3 regions of the Caballeronia sp. GAWG2-1 genome follow, and region 1 is predicted to be linked to each of the others. Evidence: predicted binding sites of a transcription regulator. Region 1 holds the regulator's gene; each other region holds the start of a gene.
What was found. The regulator LexA, encoded in region 1, represses DNA repair genes until DNA is damaged. The targets are predictions, from matches to a motif close to ACTGTATNNNNATACAGT.
Positions count from the first base shown of each region.

Region 2: imuA (translesion DNA synthesis-associated protein ImuA) is a predicted target of LexA. The motif match lies at 3,028-3,045, and genes of this name have one in related genera.
Region 3: dinB (DNA polymerase IV) is a predicted target of LexA. The motif match lies at 2,879-2,896, and genes of this name have one in related genera.

Region 1 is NZ_JALQDD010000009.1:13,069-18,806, reverse strand. Features, by position in the region: gene cysW (sulfate ABC transporter permease subunit CysW) at 1-575, opposite strand, end outside; gene cysT (sulfate ABC transporter permease subunit CysT) at 572-1,477, opposite strand; gene NCR98_RS06705 (sulfate ABC transporter substrate-binding protein) at 1,615-2,649, opposite strand; gene lexA (transcriptional repressor LexA) at 2,919-3,596, shown strand; gene NCR98_RS06695 (hypothetical protein) at 3,764-4,090, shown strand; gene NCR98_RS06690 (DUF2939 domain-containing protein) at 4,249-4,866, shown strand; gene NCR98_RS06685 (universal stress protein) at 5,026-5,535, opposite strand.
Region 2 is NZ_JALQDD010000044.1:46,076-51,813, forward strand. Features, by position in the region: gene ligD (DNA ligase D) at 1-269, shown strand, start outside; gene NCR98_RS31210 (hypothetical protein) at 280-525, opposite strand; gene NCR98_RS31215 (hypothetical protein) at 674-1,012, opposite strand; gene NCR98_RS31220 (SOS response-associated peptidase family protein) at 1,290-2,249, opposite strand; gene NCR98_RS31225 (hypothetical protein) at 2,299-2,655, opposite strand; gene imuA (translesion DNA synthesis-associated protein ImuA) at 3,066-3,779, shown strand; gene NCR98_RS31235 (Y-family DNA polymerase) at 3,703-5,166, shown strand; gene NCR98_RS31240 (error-prone DNA polymerase) at 5,178-5,738, shown strand, end outside.
Region 3 is NZ_JALQDD010000029.1:46,593-52,330, forward strand. Features, by position in the region: gene NCR98_RS19325 (ABC transporter substrate-binding protein) at 1-587, opposite strand, end outside; gene NCR98_RS19330 (TauD/TfdA dioxygenase family protein) at 614-1,513, opposite strand; gene dinB (DNA polymerase IV) at 1,614-2,780, opposite strand; gene NCR98_RS19340 (ATP-binding protein) at 2,955-4,130, opposite strand; gene NCR98_RS19345 (hypothetical protein) at 4,272-4,637, opposite strand; gene NCR98_RS19350 (DUF3563 family protein) at 4,920-5,105, shown strand; gene NCR98_RS19355 (response regulator transcription factor) at 5,113-5,738, opposite strand, start outside.

The DNA.
Region 1 (5,738 bases):
GCCTCTTCCTCGTCGTTGCCTTGCGCCTGCATCAACGGAATCAGTTCGCGCGCGACGAACGGGAACGTCACGAAGATGGTCGCGAGCACGATTCCCGGCACCGCGAAGATGATCTGCACATCGTGCGAAATCAGCCACGGTCCGAACCAGCCCTGCGCGCCGAACATGAGCACGTAGATGAGGCCGGAGATCACGGGCGACACCGAGAACGGCAAGTCGATGAGCGTCGTCAGAAGCGCCTTGCCGCGAAACTCGAACTTGGCGATGGCCCACGATGCCGCGAGCCCGAACACCACGTTGAGCGGCACGGCAATCGCGGCGGTCAAGAGCGTGAGCTTGATGGCCGACCACGCGTCCGGGTCCTTGAGCGAATCGAAGTAATAGTCGATGCCCTTCGCGAAGGCCTGCACGAACACGGCCACGAGCGGCACGACCAGAAACAGCGCGAGAAACACGAGCGCGATACCCGTGAGTATCCAGCGCACGGCGCGCGGTTCGGTGACGGGATTGAGCCGGTTGGTCTCACCGCGCGCGGCGGTGTTCACGGGAAGCGCCTTGCTGTTTGGCGTGCTCATGCGTGACCTCCGCCCGGAGTGCCGGCATGCAGCGAGGGCCCCGCAGCCACCACGGGCGCCGCGCCCGTCTTGCTCGTGCGGCGTTGCAGGAACCATTGCAGCGTGTTGATGAGAAGCAGCATGAGAAAGGACACGCACAGCATCACGACGGCGATGGCCGTCGCGCCGGCATAGTCGTACTGTTCGAGCTTGGTGATGATGAGCAGCGACGTGATCTCCGACTTCATTGGGACATTGCCCGCGATGAAGATGACCGAACCGTATTCGCCGAGCGCGCGCGCGAACGCAAGCGCGAAACCGGTCAGAAGCGCGGGAAAGAGCGCTGGCAACACGACGCGGCGAAACGTCAGCCAGCGCGTGGCGCCGAGACATGCGGCGGCTTCTTCCTGCTCGCGCTCGAAGTCTTCGAGCACCGGCTGCACCGTGCGCACGACGAACGGCAAGCCGATGAACGTCAGCGCCACGAGCACGCCGAGCGGCGTGAACGCCACCTTGATGCCGAGCGGCGCGAGATACTGCCCGATCCAGCCGTTGCTCGCGTACACGGCGGCAAGCGAAATGCCGGCAACGGAGGTCGGCAGCGCAAACGGCAGATCGACGATGGCATCGACGACACGCTTGAACGGGAACGTGTAGCGCACGAGCACCCATGCGACCAGGAAGCCGAAGATCGCGTTGATGACCGCCCCGCCGAGCGCCGCCGTGAACGTGAGTCGATACGACGCCAGCACACGCGGCCCGGTGACGGCGCGAACGAACTGCGCCCAGTCGAGCGTCGCGGTCTTGGCGAAGGTCGCCGCAAGCGGAATCAGCACCACGAGGCTCAGGTAAGCCACCGTGATGCCGATCGTCAGCCCGAAGCCGGGTAACGCACTCGGCTTTCGGAAAGTGAACGTTGTCATCTTTGCTTCATCCTTGATCGTCCTGCCTTCGCGCCGGGGGATAAGCGCACTGTCTTTTAGTCTCGTCATGCGCGGCCGTCTTTGCGGCCGCTTTCATTGCGACTCGAGCGCCTCGCGGCGCCCGGTCTCTTGCCTGCTTACTGCGGCTGATAGATCGAATCGAACACGCCGCCGTCCGCGAAGTGCGTCTTCTGCGCTTTGGTCCAGCCACCGAAGGTGTCGTCGATGGTGTAGAGCTTGAGCTTGGGGAACTGCTTGGTCAGCTCGGCGGGCACCTTGTCCGAACGCGGACGATAGAAATTGCGCGCCGCGATCTGCTGGCCTTCGTCGCTATACAGATACTTCAGATACGCTTCGGCCAGCTTGCGCGTGCCGTGCTTGTCGACGACCTTGTCCACCACCGCCACCGGCGGCTCGGCCAGAATGCTCACCGAAGGAACCACGATCTGAAACTTCTCCGGACCGAATTCCTTGAGTGACAGGAACGCCTCGTTTTCCCATGCGATCAGCACGTCGCCCTGACCGCGCTGCACGAAGCTGGTAGTCGCGCCGCGTGCGCCGGAATCGAGCACGCCTGCGTTCTTGTAGAGCTTGGTCACGAACTCCTTCGCGGTCTCTTCGTTGCCGCCGGGCTTGTGTTGCGCATACGCCCACGCCGCCAGATAGTTCCAGCGCGCGCCGCCCGAGGTCTTCGGGTTCGGCGTGACGATCGACACGCCCGGCTTGGTGAGATCGTCCCAGTCCTTGATGCCCTTCGGGTTGCCCTTGCGCACTAGAAACACAATGGTCGACGTGTACGGCGATGCATTGTCCGGCAGACGCTTCTGCCAGTCCGTCCCGACGATGCCCTTGGAGGCGAGCGCGTCGATGTCGTATGCAAGCGCAAGCGTCACGACGTCTGCCTGAAGCCCGTCTAGAACCGCGCGCGCTTGGCCGCCGGAACCGCCATGAGATTGCTTGAAGGTGACCGTTTCGCCGGTGTCCGCCGTCCACTTCTTCGCAAAGGCCTGGTTGAAGTCCTGATACAACTCGCGCGTCGGATCGTACGAGACGTTCAGAAACGACGTGTCCGCGTGCGCGGTGGCCGAGATTCCGAAACTGGCCGCCGTGATCGCCAGCGCGGCAAAGATTTGTTTCGCGCCGCCCTTCAATCCAGCCCTGATGCTATGCATTCCCCGTTCTCCGTCTTATCGAATTGACGGAATCAGTCTAAAGGCGAGCTTATATGATTAGAAATAATTGTTTCTCACTTTTTTAGATGCAAAAGTGCTAAAGCGAGGTTTTTCGCAGTCCGAGGGACGAATAGCGACTGTTTGAGCGCGCTGCAGCCTTGTCAGTAAAGGATCTGGCGATGAACTTCAAGTAAAGCTTGAAAAGCGCGAAATACTGTATAAAAATACAGTCATCTGTCCATCCATACAGTGCGCCGAGGCTCCAGCAAGTGACCAAACCCTCAAAACTTACCGCGCGACAGCAGCAAGTGTTCGAGCTCATCCAGCGAGCCATCGACCGCACGGGCTTTCCGCCCACGCGTGCCGAGATCGCTGCCGAGCTTGGCTTCAGCTCCGCGAACTCCGCCGAGGAACATCTGCGGGCACTGGCGCGCAAGGGCGTGATCGAACTCGCGGCGGGTTCGTCGCGTGGCATCCGCCTGTTGGGAGGCTCCGCGCGCATCGACCGTTCGGACGATCTTCCGCATCAGTTCACCTTGCCGCATCAGAGCATCATGCAGTTGTCGCTTCCGCTGGTCGGGCGCGTTGCGGCGGGCAGCCCCATCCTTGCGCAGGAGCATATTTCGCAACACTACGCGTGCGACCCTGCGTTCTTTTCGGGCAAGCCCGACTATTTGCTGAAGGTGCGCGGCTTGTCCATGCGCGACGCGGGCATTCTCGACGGCGACCTGCTTGCCGTACAGAAGCGCAATGAAGCGAAAGACGGGCAGATCGTGGTCGCGCGTATTGGCGACGACGTCACGGTGAAGCGCTGGAAGCGCCGGCCAGATGGCGTGGAATTGGTCGCGGAGAATCCCGACTACGAAAACATCTTCGTGCGCTCCGGCAGCGGCGACTTCGCGCTGGAAGGAATCGCGGTCGGGCTCATCCGCTCCGGCGAGTTCTAACGCACGACTCGGGCGCGCGGCGCGTCAACATCGCCGCCCGCTTCGCCTCCTCGCCCTCGCGCGACGCGGCACGTTTCGAAAATTACAAGCATGACGGCCACCGCTCGCGGCGTGCCGCGGTGCGTCCTATCGTCTGTCGTCTGTCGTCCGCCGTCTGGAGAGTCATCATGGAACGTTTCGCCCGTTTGCTGCCCTTTCGTCAGTTTGGCCGTCTGCGTCATTTGCGCTCGCTGATCTCATGCGCCGTGGCGCGACCTGAAGCGGCGCCCGATCTCTTCGACGAGATGCCCGCGTTGCCGTCGCGTCAACCCGCCTTCGCCCGTGTGTCGCTCAATAGCGCGGTGCATGCGGAATCGGAACAGCGCGCGCCGGTGCGGGTGTATCGCAGTGAGTCGCGGGTAATCATGGTCGGCAATATCGGCGAGGTGTCGCGCATGATCGACCGGTGTATCGACGAGGAACGCGCCGGCGTTAGCAGCGGCATCCTGGCCTGAGCGCGGTAGAGCGTTTGCCGAGTGAATTTGAGTTATGTGCAATGCAGGCAGTCCGCAATCTATCGGCTGCAAGGAATGAAGCTCGGGATATATCCGGCGTGAACATGGTCAATCGTTCTTTCATGTCACCCATGTCACGCCAGGGGTCGTTCCTTCGCATGTCCCGCACTACGCGTTATTTCGTCGCCGCGCTCGTCATTCTCTTCATCGTTGCAGGGTTAAGCCTTGTCTATGCGTCGCCCTATATCGCGCTGAACCGCGTCAAGCACGCGGCCGATGCACGCAATGCACAGACCGTCAACGAATACGTCGACTTCCCCGCACTGCGTGAAAGTCTCAAAGAGCAAGTCGGCGCACTGCTGACGCGGCGCGTCGATATCCAGAAGAGCGGCAATCCGCTCGCGATCATCGGTGCAATGATCGGCGCGGCGCTCGTAGGGCCGCTGGTGGATTCCTACGCTACGCCCGAAGGCGTCGCCGCGATTTTGAATGGCATTCCGCCGCGGGGAGATCCAGGCGAGCATCCACCGGATGTCGTGCCACCGGTTCGAGACGGTCAGGCGGCGGCGAGTTCACCGCCGTCGGAAGCGGCATCGGGCATTGCTGCGACTCAAGAACCGCCGCGACAACCACCGCAGACCACGGCCGGATATCGCAGCTTCGATACGTTCGTGGTGACCTACCAGCACGGTGCCGGCGATGCGCGGTACTCAGCGATCTTTCATCGGTACGGGTTGATAACGTGGAAGCTGGTCGCGGTTGATTTGAACGGGTGAGTTCGTTGTTGGACAACCATTAAAGTGCCGGTAAGCGCTTCATGGATTTCTTGCGGCGTTAAGCGTGCGCTGCCGTCATTCAAGGCTAAGGCAACTGGCGCTGATAGCGCAAAACAGCACTGGCCCGACGCAGGCCAGCCTCATCGCGCAAACCTATCCTCAAACACTTACTTCGGCCCGGTCCGGCTTCGCCGCATAAGCCGCCTCATCTTCCGCTTCGGCCGACTCACCTGCCTGACAAACCGCAACCAATATGCTGCATGACACGCGATCGAGCAGCGGTGTGTTGCCCGCGCCCATCCACCAGCGCGCGAGACCGCTGCGGCATCGATGGCCGACCACGACCAGATCGACCTTAAGACTTTCCGCCAGCGTGGCGATTTCATCGATCGGATGCCCGAATGCGAAATGGCCCTGCGCCTGCAAGCCGCGTTCGCGCAGCCACTCCACGCCTTCTTGCAGGATATCGCGTGCGGCATCCTCGAACCGTCCGCATGCCATGTCGGTCAGAAGACCGGCGCTTTGCGCAATGCTCGAACGCATATCCACCACCGCCAGCACGTGCGTCTCCGCGTTCAAGGCAAGCGCGAGATTCGCGCCCTGACGCAACGCCTTGCGGCCCTCTCTGGAGCCGTCGTAGCACAACAGGATTTTTCGATAGCCTGACATCATGATCTCCCTGCCGCGTAGCCGATGGTGTCGGCAAATCGAGTGCGGCGCATCTTCATCATGGTAGGTCGCCTCATGCGTGGCAACGATGGAAAACGCTTACATGGCAACAAGCGCTAGCGCACACCGTGCCAGAGGCCTGAGCGCCTTGCCAGACAAGCGCGCGGCGCCATTTGCCAAAACAACAGGAAGACGCGATGCAC
Region 2 (5,738 bases), on a different contig from region 1:
ACCGCGTTGGAAAAATCTTTATCGATTATCTTCGCAACGGACGCAGTGCGAGCACCGTGGCAGCGTTCTCAGTTCGCGCCCGTCCGGGCCTGGCCGTGTCGATGCCCATCGCATGGGACGAACTCGAGGAAGTAAAGAGCGGCGATCAATGGAGCATGCTGGAGGCCGTCAAGAGGCAACGCTCTCTGGACCGCGACCCGTGGGACGGCTACTGGCGCACGCGGCAAGGCATTACACTCGCAATGCGCCGGGCCGTCGGCATGAAGTAGCCGTGAAGGCTTAAGTCCGCGATTGCGAAACCGATTCTGTACCCGAGCCCGTACCCTTGCGTGCCTCATGCTGATGAGCGTGGGTCGCGCCATACTTCAATTCGAAATGTGCGCCCTTGCCGCTTCGCGTCGGCGGGAAATGTTCACCTTTTACACAGGTGACCTCGAACGTGTCCTTTCCATCATCGTGAACGACCGAGTAAATACCCGACACCTTCACGATCTGTCCAGGTTTATTAGCTGTATCGCCTGCCATCATGTCCTCCTGGTTGACGTGGATAATGACCAAGTAAAGCAACCGCTGTGCCCCGCGTTCGTACGGCGCGCGCACCGCGCGACGTACGTCATTGACCTTGAAGTTCGTCAGCTTGCCTTCCCAGTCAATGTTTCTGGCTTGTTTGAGGCTAGCCGATAACTTCAGTTTCGGGTTCATCGGGTCCATTGCGGTCATCGGGTTCACCTTTACGAGGCGGTGGTTTGAGTCCCGCGAGTACACGCTGTCGCAGGGCCTGCTCGTTCAGCAGCAAGCGAATCTTTTCGAGGGCGACCAGTTGCCCCAAATTTTCTTCAACCCACACCTTGTGCAGGCAGTCGAAGTAATCGCCGATCTGCTGCATGACCTCCCGCGCCTGTGCGATCTCGAGCAACATGCGCTCGACGTCCGCGTTGCCGCGATACTTGCGCCAGAACGTTCGGCCTTCTCTGATGCCGACAGCCTCGAAGCGAGGGAGCTTGCGAGCCATTTAGAGTGGTGACCTGGAGCACTCCAGACCCACTGTGCAAGCATCGCCCGCGTGCAATTCGCAAACCACGCCTTCAGTGTGAGCGATGCTCGCGACTGCAAACTGCAAAGCCAGCAAGCGCTTCGATCGCGTTCTTCGGTGTTTCTCTAGTTCGTCCATGTGTCCTCCCAGGATGTCTATCGCGACATGCTAGTCAGGACCGGGACGATCAGCGTCTTTTTGAATAAATCGCTGCGTATTAGCGGCGTCGGCTTGGAGCTGCGCAGCGCACGCCCGCCTAAGCAGCGAGCCGGTGTTCGTAATAGGGCCGGTCGCGATCGTCGAGGATCGCATAGAGCGCGGCCAAATTGGAGGCGTCTGGATTCAACCATGCCTCGACGTTGTCGGGCTTGATTGGGACAATACAGCGGTCGTGGCCAGCGGCCTGCACTTCCGGCGGCGGTTCGTCTGTGATGGCCGCGAAGGAGAGCAGGTCCGGCTCCCCCGGTGCGCTCCATTTCGACCACAGGCAAGCGACATACATCAGCTGCTTGTTGTTCGGGCGAAACTCGAGGACCATATTTTCGTCCCGTTGATGAGTCTCCAGCAGCGTCCCTTCCATCTTTGCCTTGCTGACGTTCTCGTAGAAAACATCAACCAGCATGAGTCCATGCGTGTGACCGAAGCACGGCTTCCAGAATCCTTCGAGATTGTCGCGCCGTGCATTGTAGGTGCCGGGGTACTTGACGTCGTAGTTGGCCGGCTTGCCTGCGATTCGGCACTGGTAGCGCATCGGCTTGATGACGTACTCGCCGTTCTCGCTAACTAGGACCGGTGCAAACGTGCCCGGGAAAATCCGTGCGTCGCGCGGCCTAAACTCGGTTCGGTTCAGGTCCTCCAGGCGTCGCAACGAGGCTTCGATCTTGTCAGTCGCGATCCGCTTGCTTTCGGTAGCGGCTTTGGTAGTTTTCGTTTGCAGCGTGCGCTCAGCATCCGCAAGACGCGTGCGCTGCCTGAAAAGCTCCTGCTCGATCTTTGAGGTCCGCTCGACATTGAACCGATCGATGAATTCTTTGATCTGGCGTTCGTCGTCGCTTTGTGGTTCGTGAAATGCGTCCTCCATCGCCTTCGGAATCTTAGCCTTGCTGCCTTCGGCGCGCTCCCAGAACAGGCGCGCAAACTCACGAATGTCCATCTGCGCGCCGAACATCTTGACGTATTTCCGGTAGTCCGCCTGAATCTGGGCCGAGTAGCACACTGTTGTCTCCCTGGGTATTGACCTTAAGTCCGATCGTAAAAAGGGGGCGCTAGCTCGCCGTGCCGGTGGCGTCACGGCACAGCCGCATCATCTTCTGCACCACTGTGCTTGCGTGATTCAGGCCCATGCCATCCGTGAACAGTGTCTGCACGTCCGCCTGGCGCACGGCAATGCCCGCTCCCTTCAGATCGCGTCGCGCAATTTTGAGGGCCAGTTGGCCTATGCGGATGCGCGCGAGCCAGTCCATCGTGACGAGATTGCGCTTAAGCCAGATGCGGCAGCTCTCCACCACGTGATCGACGCGCCATTCGTGCGTCAAAGCGTAAGACGCGGCTACGGTCGCCACCAGAAAGCAGAGCAAATCCGCACGTGCGCCAGTCAGTTCGTCGATGTCAGGTTTCATCATGTCGATCCTGCTTTTCCTCCGTATTTCCACCATAGTACCGATCCGCCGACCTCGGTTGCAGATGCGGACGCGCTGCGGGTCGCCCCTCGACAGTAATGGCGATCGCGCACGCTGCCGTCGGCTTCCCAGCGATTGAAAACATCAAGAGGCTTCGTTCGAACAAACACCCGTTCTCCTGCGCAAAAACGTCGGCTGGGCCGCTTTTTACGCGCGAAACGCTTCGTGCATGGTCGCGGCGTCGAATGCGCGACGTAGCCTGGTCACGACTCCGGCGATCCGCCGTGAAGTATCTGGGATAAGCATATTGATCAGCTTTTTTCGGTTCCAGCTAAAAGGGCGCAATTCACTGCTTCATTTTTGCGCTAAGATACCACTGTACATCCATACAGTGTTTCTGAACCTTCTTTGCCATGGCCGCTCTGCTTAAGCACATTGAAGCGATCCATCCCGCGATCTGGCGTGGGTCGCAACTCGCGCGGGCCTACGGCAAGACGATCGACACCGGCTACGCGGCTTTGTCGGCGGAATTACCTGGCGGGGGCTGGCCCATTGGCTCCTTAGTCGAATTGCTCGTCCAGCAGCCGGGAATCGGCGAAATGCGCTTGCTTACTCCCGCGCTGATTGCCGCGAGCCAACGACCGGTCGCGCTGCTGCAAGCCCCGCACGTGCCGAACAGCCTCGCCTTCGCCTACTTGGGGGTGCCGCTGAACAAGCTCACGATGCTGCGCGCGCCGAAGACCGCGGATGCGCTCTGGTGCGCCGAGCGCGTACTGAACGCACGAAGTTGTGGCGCCCTGCTCTTCTGGCAGCAGCACATTCGATCTGAGGCGTTGCGGCGATTGCATCTGGCGGCACAAGCAACCGAAACGCTCCTGATTCTGGTTCGACCGCTCGCCGCCGCCCAAGATTCGTCACCCGCGACGTTACGACTGGGAGTGCGGCCCGCCGACGGCGGCATCTTTGTCGACATCATCAAGCGACGAGGACCCACCCGAACCGAGTCACTCTCCATCCACCTTCAACCGTCTCCGATCTTGCTCAGCCCCCATGGCCGTATTCGTCGCCATCTTCCTGCCCCGGCTCTCGCTGGAGGTATTCCGTCCGAGGTGGTCGCCTCCGACTGAACACGGATGTGTGGTGTTGGAACGCGACAAGGTCATTGTGCTGGACCAGGCAGCACAAGACGCGGGGGTGAGAGTGGGGATGAAACGAGGAGGTGTCACGACACTCGCGGCCGATGCGCTGATGGTTGACCGCGACCCGACGCGTGAACACGATGTACAACGTGAAGTCGCCTTTGCCTTGCTTCGCTTCTCGCCGCAGGTCGCCATGCGCGAGGAAGAAACCCTCATTGTCGATGTCACCGCCAGTCTTCGGCTTTTCGGCGGCATTCGACAGGTGTGCCGGCAGATCAACGAGACGGTCAGGACGATCGGCGTCACCGCCCGCATGAGCGTGGCGCCGACCGGCCAGGGCGCGTGGCTGCTCGCCAAGCGCGGGCGCAGACGCGTACTCAAGATGAGTTCGCTCGAACGCCACCTTGGCGTGCTGCCTTTCGTGGTGGTGCCGGAGATTCGGTCGTTCAGCGACTGGTTCAATGGTCTCGGTTGCCGAGTGCTCGACGATATTCGACGCCTGCCGCGTGCAGGGCTTAAAAAGAGGTGTGGCGTGGACTTATTGGAGTCGCTTGACCGCGCCTATGGCCTGTCGCCTGAACTCTACGAGTGGCTTGAGTTGCCACCCGCTTTCAGCGCGCGCACCGAACTGCCCGATCGGGTCGAGCATGCCGAGGCCGTTCTCTTTTCCGCGCGCCGTCTGATCGTCCAACTGTGCGGCTGGCTGAGCGCGCAGCAACTCGCGCTCACGCAGGCCACGATCACGCTGGAACACGAGCGCGGTCGCCAGGCCATTGAGCCCACGCAGATCGACATTGCGCTTGCCGAACCCACCTGGCACGAGGAACACCTGGTCCGCCTGCTCAGAGAGCGACTTGGACGGATCGAGCTCGAAGCAGCCGTCATTGCCGTGCGGCTGACGGCATCCCGAGTCCAGCCGGCCGAGCCGCCGAGCGATTCGCTGTTTCCCGACCCGGGCGGTTCGACGGAAGATCACAACCGGCTGCTCGAATTGCTGGTGGCGCGCTTGGGGCCTGAGAATGTCCTGCGGCCTGCGCCCACCTCAGACCACCGGCCTGAACACGCCAATCAGTGGATACCGGTCCAGGACACCGCCCAAGCGTGTCCGCCCCCGGCCGAACTTCCGCGCCCCACCTGGCTACTCAACGAGCCGGTGCGGCTCATGATCAAAAACCACCGACCGTTCTACGGCTCGCCGCTCAAACTCGTTTCCGCTGGCGAGCGCATTGAAGCGGGCTGGCACGACGGCGAACTCGTGACGCGCGACTACTACGTCGCGGAAGCCACCGACAAGAGCTGTTACTGGATCTACCGCGAGCGACCGAGCGTGAAGACTGAGGAAGTCCGCTGGTTTCTTCACGGACTGTTCGGGTAAGTGGTGTTGTCGTGGATCTGTTTTCGTCGACCCTACCCGACTACGCGGAGCTATTCGCGTTCACGAACTTTTCGTTTCTGCACGGCGCATCGCACGGCGAAGAGCTGGTGTTGCGCGCGTCGCAACTGGGATACTCAGGCCTTGCGATTACCGACGAGTGTTCGCTCGCCGGCGTGGTGCGCGCGCATGTGCAGGCAAAGGAAGACAAGCTGCCTCTCGTCATCGGCTCGTATTTTCGGCTCGTGCATGCCGACAAAAGCCCCGCGTTCGGCCTCATTCTCCTCGCGCAGAATCGCAACGGCTACGGCAACCTGTCCGAGCTGATCACGCTCGGCCGCATGCGGGCGGCAAAGGGAAATTATCTGCTCACGCCGCACGATCTCTCCAAACCTGAAAAAGAACACGCTCATTTACGTGGCATGCCAGACTGCCTGGCTATCCTCGTGCCGGATTTCCCGGCGAAGGAAGAAGCGCTCTCGGCACAAGTCGAGTGGCTCAACAATACCTTTCCGGCCCGCGCGTGGGTCGGGTTGATCTTGCACCAGCGTGCGATGGATGACATCCATCGCGGC
Region 3 (5,738 bases), on a different contig from region 1:
ATTTCCGTGCCGCCCGCGATGATGGCCGCCGCCGCGTCCGGATGCGGCACCGCTTGCGTGAGCTTGTCGAGGCGATCGTACTGCTTGTCGCCCCATTGCTTGGCCGACGCGAATTGCAGAATGCGCGACTGCACCGAGACACCCACGGCCGGCACCGCTATTCGATCTTTATCGCTGAAATCGGCGATGGTCTTCACGCGCGGATCGTTCGATACGAGGTAATACGGCAGATTGCCAAGCGACGCCACGCCCTTCACGTTCTGCTTGCCGTGCGTGCGATCCCAGATCGTGAGCAACGGACCGACGCCTGCCGCCGCGATATCCACGGAGCCGGACAACAACGCGTCGTTGATGCTCGCGCCACCCGAGAGCTTGGCCCAATCGACCTTGATATCGACGCCTTGCTTCTTGCCTTCCTGCTCGATGAACTTCTGATCGCGCGCCACGTTGAGCAGCAGATAAACCACGCCGAATTGCTCGGCCACGCGCAACGTGCCTTCCGCCTGCGCGGTCGCCGAACAGGCCAACGAGACGACGAGCACGGCGGCGAGCGCGCGCAACGAACGCTTCCCGAAACGAGAATGCATGTGAGAAAACCCCGTGAAATAAGCGCTCAGAACGGCGCGTCGCCCTCAATGGTCGTGCGATACAGCTTGCGGCGTTCGTCGTCGGGCGTGCCGGCGGCCAAGTGCATGACCGAGCGGTTGTCCCAGAACACCATGTCGTGATCGCGCCACTCGTGGCGGTAAAGAAACTCCGGCTTCACGCTATGCGCGAAGATTTCGTCGAGGAGCGCGCGGCTCTCGTCTTCCGGCATGTCGATGATGCGCGTGGTGAAGTGCTCGCTCACGAAAAGCGCGCGACGCCCGTTCTCCGGATGCGTCCGCACAATGGGATGCACCACCGGTTTGACCTGCGCGATTTGCTCGGGCGTCAGGTTCGGGCGCCACGGACTGCGTTTCTGCAACTCGGCGTATTTGGCAAGATAGGTATGCTCCGCGCGGCGTCCTTCGACTGCGCGACGCAGATGCTCGGGCAACGTATCCCACGCAAGATGCTGATTCGAAAACAGCGTATCGCCGCCAACTTTCGGCAACTCCTGCGCATGCAGCAGTGAGCCGAGACTCGGCGTTTCCTTGTACGAGAGGTCCGAATGCCAGAAGTGCCCGGCATCGCCGAGACCGATCGGCTTGCCGTTTTCGAGCACGTTGGAAACGATCAGCACTTCCGGATGCCCGGCGAGCGCGAACTGCTTGAGCACGTGAATTTGCAGCGGCCCGAAGCGCTTGCTGAACGTGACCTGCTGTTCCGGCGTGATGCGCTGGTCGCGAAACACGAGCACGTGATGATCGAGATGCGCGCGATGAATGCGCGCGAAATCGGCTTGCGAGAGCGGCTTGCTCAGATCGAGCCCGATGACCTCGGCGCCGAGCGGCGCGTCGAAGGCGCGAATTTGAATGGATTCGTCGATGGATCGATCGGCGGCTTGGGGCAAACTTTCGAGGGTCGTCACGATGTTCTTGAACGGCGCAAAGACAGCCAATCTACTTCGTCGCAGCCGTGCCGCCAACGAACGATCCGCGATTTGCTTATTCCCTTTGGCGCTTAACGCCTCAGTCGAACGGCAGTTCCACTTGAATCGGTTCGATGAAGCCGCCGTCCTCCCCGCGCACGCTCAACGCGCTCACGCGCACGCCGAGCAACCGCAGCCGTCGATCCAGCGTAATGCGCTTTACGCATTCGGTAGCGGCGCGGCGAATCTCGACGGGGTCGTCGGTGGAAACGGGAATGGTCAGATCACGCGTGAGCGTCCGGAAGTCGTCGAAACGCAGCTTGATGCCGACCGTCCGGCCTACGTAACCTTTGCGCTGCAGGTCGTCGGCGACTTTCTTGCACAGCCCCGTGAACGCCTCGGAGAGCTTCGCGCGGTCGTTCTTCGGATGCAGATCGCGCTCGAACGTGGTCTCACGGCTCATCGACTTCGGTTGCGAACTCACGACCACGGGCCGATCGTCCTGTCCCTGCGCGATACGCGCGAGCCATGCGGCGTAAGTGCCGCCAAAATGCGTCTGCAGAAATCCCAGGTCGGCGGCGGCAATGTCGCCGACCGTTTCGATACCGAGCGCCGCCAGCCTTTCGCTCGCCTTGGGCCCGATGCCATTCACCTTGCGCGCCGCGAGCGGCCAGATGCGTGTGGGGAGATCGTCCATCGTCAGGATGGTCAGGCCGTCGGGCTTGTCGAGCTCCGAGCCGATCTTCGCCAGCAGCTTGTTCGGCGCGATGCAGATCGAGCACGTAAGCCCGGTGGCTTCGTGCACCGCGTCCTTCATGCGCCGGCCGATGCTCGCGGAATCGCCCGTCATGTCCGTCACGTCGATATAAATCTCGTCGATGCCGCGATTCTCTATCTGCGACGTGAACGCTGCGACGGCTGTCTTGAAGAGCCGCGAGTAATGGCGATACGACTCGAAATCCGTGGGCAGAAGAATGGCGTCGGGCGCGAGTTGCGCGGCCTTCATCATGCCCATGGCCGAGAACACGCCGAACTTGCGCGCTTCGTAAGTGGAGGTGGTGACGACACCGCGCCCCGCGTAATCACGCAGTTTTCTGAAACGGCGCGTGCCGTCGGCCAGCGTCTCGGGAATGGCATTGCGGCCGCCGCCGACCACCACCGGCTGACCGCGCAGTTCGGGATAGCGCAGCAATTCGACGGAGGCAAAGAACGCATCCATGTCCAGATGCGCGATACGGCGAGGCGTGGGCGTGGCGGGCGTGTCCATTGCCTAGAACGGACGCGTGCCGACAAGGCCGGAAGACGACGACGTGCGAGGGACGTGGCTAAACATGCGCGGGCGCGAAGAACGCGGAAAATGCGCATACTGTACATTCATACAGTGATTCGCGCTAGTCTGCCTTATGTCCCTAGCGGCGCTCGGCGCAAATCCGCAGCCCGGTCAGCCAAGACTGCTTAAATTGCGAATCAGGTAGTCATTGAACATCGGCACGGTGAACGCGATATCACCATGGGACGGACTGTAGATCATGCCTTTGTTGATGATCTGCGCGCGGCGAGGACCGAGACTCTGCGGGGTTTCGCCGAGCGCGTCCGCAACGTCGGACGAACGATAAGGGCCACTGCCTAATTTCGCCATGGCAATGACGTATTCGCGTTCCTTGGGCGTCAGGCGATCGAAGCGAACTTTGAAGAACCCTTCGTCCAGACGCTTGAGCGTTGTCGACTCGGCGCGCCTTGCGTCGCTTACGGTAATCGTGTCGCCGACGGCGAGGTTCCAGGACTGATGGCCCCACTCCTGCAGAAAGTAGGGATAGCCTCTCGTCTTGAGGAAAATCTCTTTCAGAGCAGCATCGTCGATAACGGCGCCTTCGTCGTTCACTGGTTGACGGATCGCTGCCTTGGCATCGTCCTCAGGCAGAGCACCGACCTCCGGGTAGTGAAATAGCCGCTCCGCATACGATTTGGCTTGTCCCGACAGGGCCGCGACCTGTGGCAAGCCGGCGCCAAAAAACAGCACGGGCAAGCGCGCCTGGTTGATCTTGTGCAATGACACGATGAGAGCGGCTAAGTCTTTTTCGCTTAGGTACTGGACTTCATCGATCAGGAGCGTCCAGGCTTTACCGGCAGCTTTAGCGGCCTCGCCGATACGCACGAACAGTTCTGGAAGATCATTCTCGAGGTCGCCGCTGTCCGCGACTCCAACTTCGGGATCCACCGCGATCGAGACATCGCCATATTCCAACTTGAATGCGGAGGCAAACGACCTCAACGCTCGCAGCGCGTCGTAAGTCTTCGCCTTGGCATTCGCGGCGACGGACAGTTTTCGAAGCACTTGATGCATGCGTGGCAGCAGTTGCTCACCCAACGATTTGTTCTCGGGCGCCTCGATCATGGAAGTGACGTGGCCACGCTGATTAGCGAGCGCTTCGACTGCGTTGAGCAGCACGGTCTTGCCTACGCCGCGTAAGCCCAGGAACATTTGCGAACGGCTGGGCTTACAAAGCACCGCGCGTTCAATGGCGATACGTGCGTCCTCGATGATTGCTTCGCGCCCAGCGAGTTCGGGCGGCTGGCTACCGGCGCCGGGCGCAAATGGGTTCCGAACCGGATCCATGACTATGACTGTATAACAATATATAGCGTAGTATATCTCGACTACCTTATACTTTCCTATATTTCGCTAGATAGAGCACGTGGCGCTAGCGGCCTGCGGTTGGCGGCGCGACCGCCCTCACGACTCGCGTACGTTAATCGTCTACTCCGGAACCCGCTTCTCCGCCAACGCCCGGCGGCAATCCTCCAGAATGGGCCGCACCACGCCCGAATTGAAGTTGAGGTCTTCGCTGTCCAAAATCTCTTCGACCGCTTCGCGCGCCCAGTCGGATTCGAGGATGGCGCAATGTCGCGCGGCAAGATCGCGTGCAATGGCAGAGAGTTTGGCGATAGCAAGCCAGTCGGCTTCGCGCTGATGCCGGTCGAGCCACTTGCGCGCGGCTTCGACATGAAATGACGGCGCGGGCCAGTCGCCGTTGAGATAGTACGCACCGAGGCTGCCGCACGTCAGCCAGCAAAGCAGTTCGACGCGGTCGCGGGCACTGAGAGTACGAGGCACTTCGTTCATGGCGGCGTTCACGAGAGACGTTCGACGGAAAGGGCAAACGCGCTGCTGTACATCCATCCTTGTGTGAAACCTGTGTGAAAGAAGATACCACGCGATGGTGCGACGCGGCAGCCCATTCGCGTGCGCTGGCGTACATGTTTCGCAGGCTCAACTCTGTGCTGGCGACTGCATGTGCGAGCCATCATTCAACGCTAATTCGCGCGCCTTATTCTGGTTTCCATCGACGAGCCATACTGAATCCGAGCGCAGGCCGTCGCCACCCGTCCGCCTAAGGAGCGCATCATGTTCGAACGTCTTTCCAGATTCTTTTCCGCCACCGACAACCATTCGCACGACGACTACTTTGCCTCGTCGGGCGATCACGCCGAACTCGAGCGCCGCATGCGTCAGGTCGAGGAAAGCGACCACGCGTACAGCATGACCTTCTGCGGATCGATCCCCCGTCGCCCCGACGACCCTTACGCGTGACACGCCCTCACTTCGCTTCGTCGCGTCCCGCCTGCCCCAGCATCACGGTCCAGCCGAGGCCGCGCACGTTGCGGATCACCGCTGCGCCGAACTTTTTGCGCACCGAATGGATGATCACGTCGACAGCGTTGCTTTCGACTTCCTTGCCCCAGCCGTAAAGCCGGTCTTCGAGTTGATCGCGCGAAAAGATGGTGCCGGGCCGCTCCATGAGTGCGTGCATCAGCGCGAACTCCTTCGCCGACAGCACGCCGGATGTCTCGCCGCACGTAAGCGTGCGCTGGTCGAGGTTGAGATTGATCGATTCGTCGCCGAGACGCGAGGTGGCATAACCCGCCTTTCTGCGCAGCACCGCGCGGATGCGGGCCAGCAGTTCGGGCGTGTCGAAGGGCTTGAGGAGGTAGTCGTCCGCGCCGAGGTCGAGCCCTTGCACGCGCGTGTCGAGGTCGTCGCGAGCCGTGAGGATCAGCACGGGCGTCGCGTTGCCCGCCGTGCGCGCACCACGCAACACTTCGAGGCCAGACATGCCGGGCAAGCCGAGATCGAGCAGTACTACCGTGTATTCAGCGGCGTCCATGGCCTCGCGGCCCGCCTGGCCGTCGCGCACCCAGTCCACGGCGTAATCGACGTCCTTGA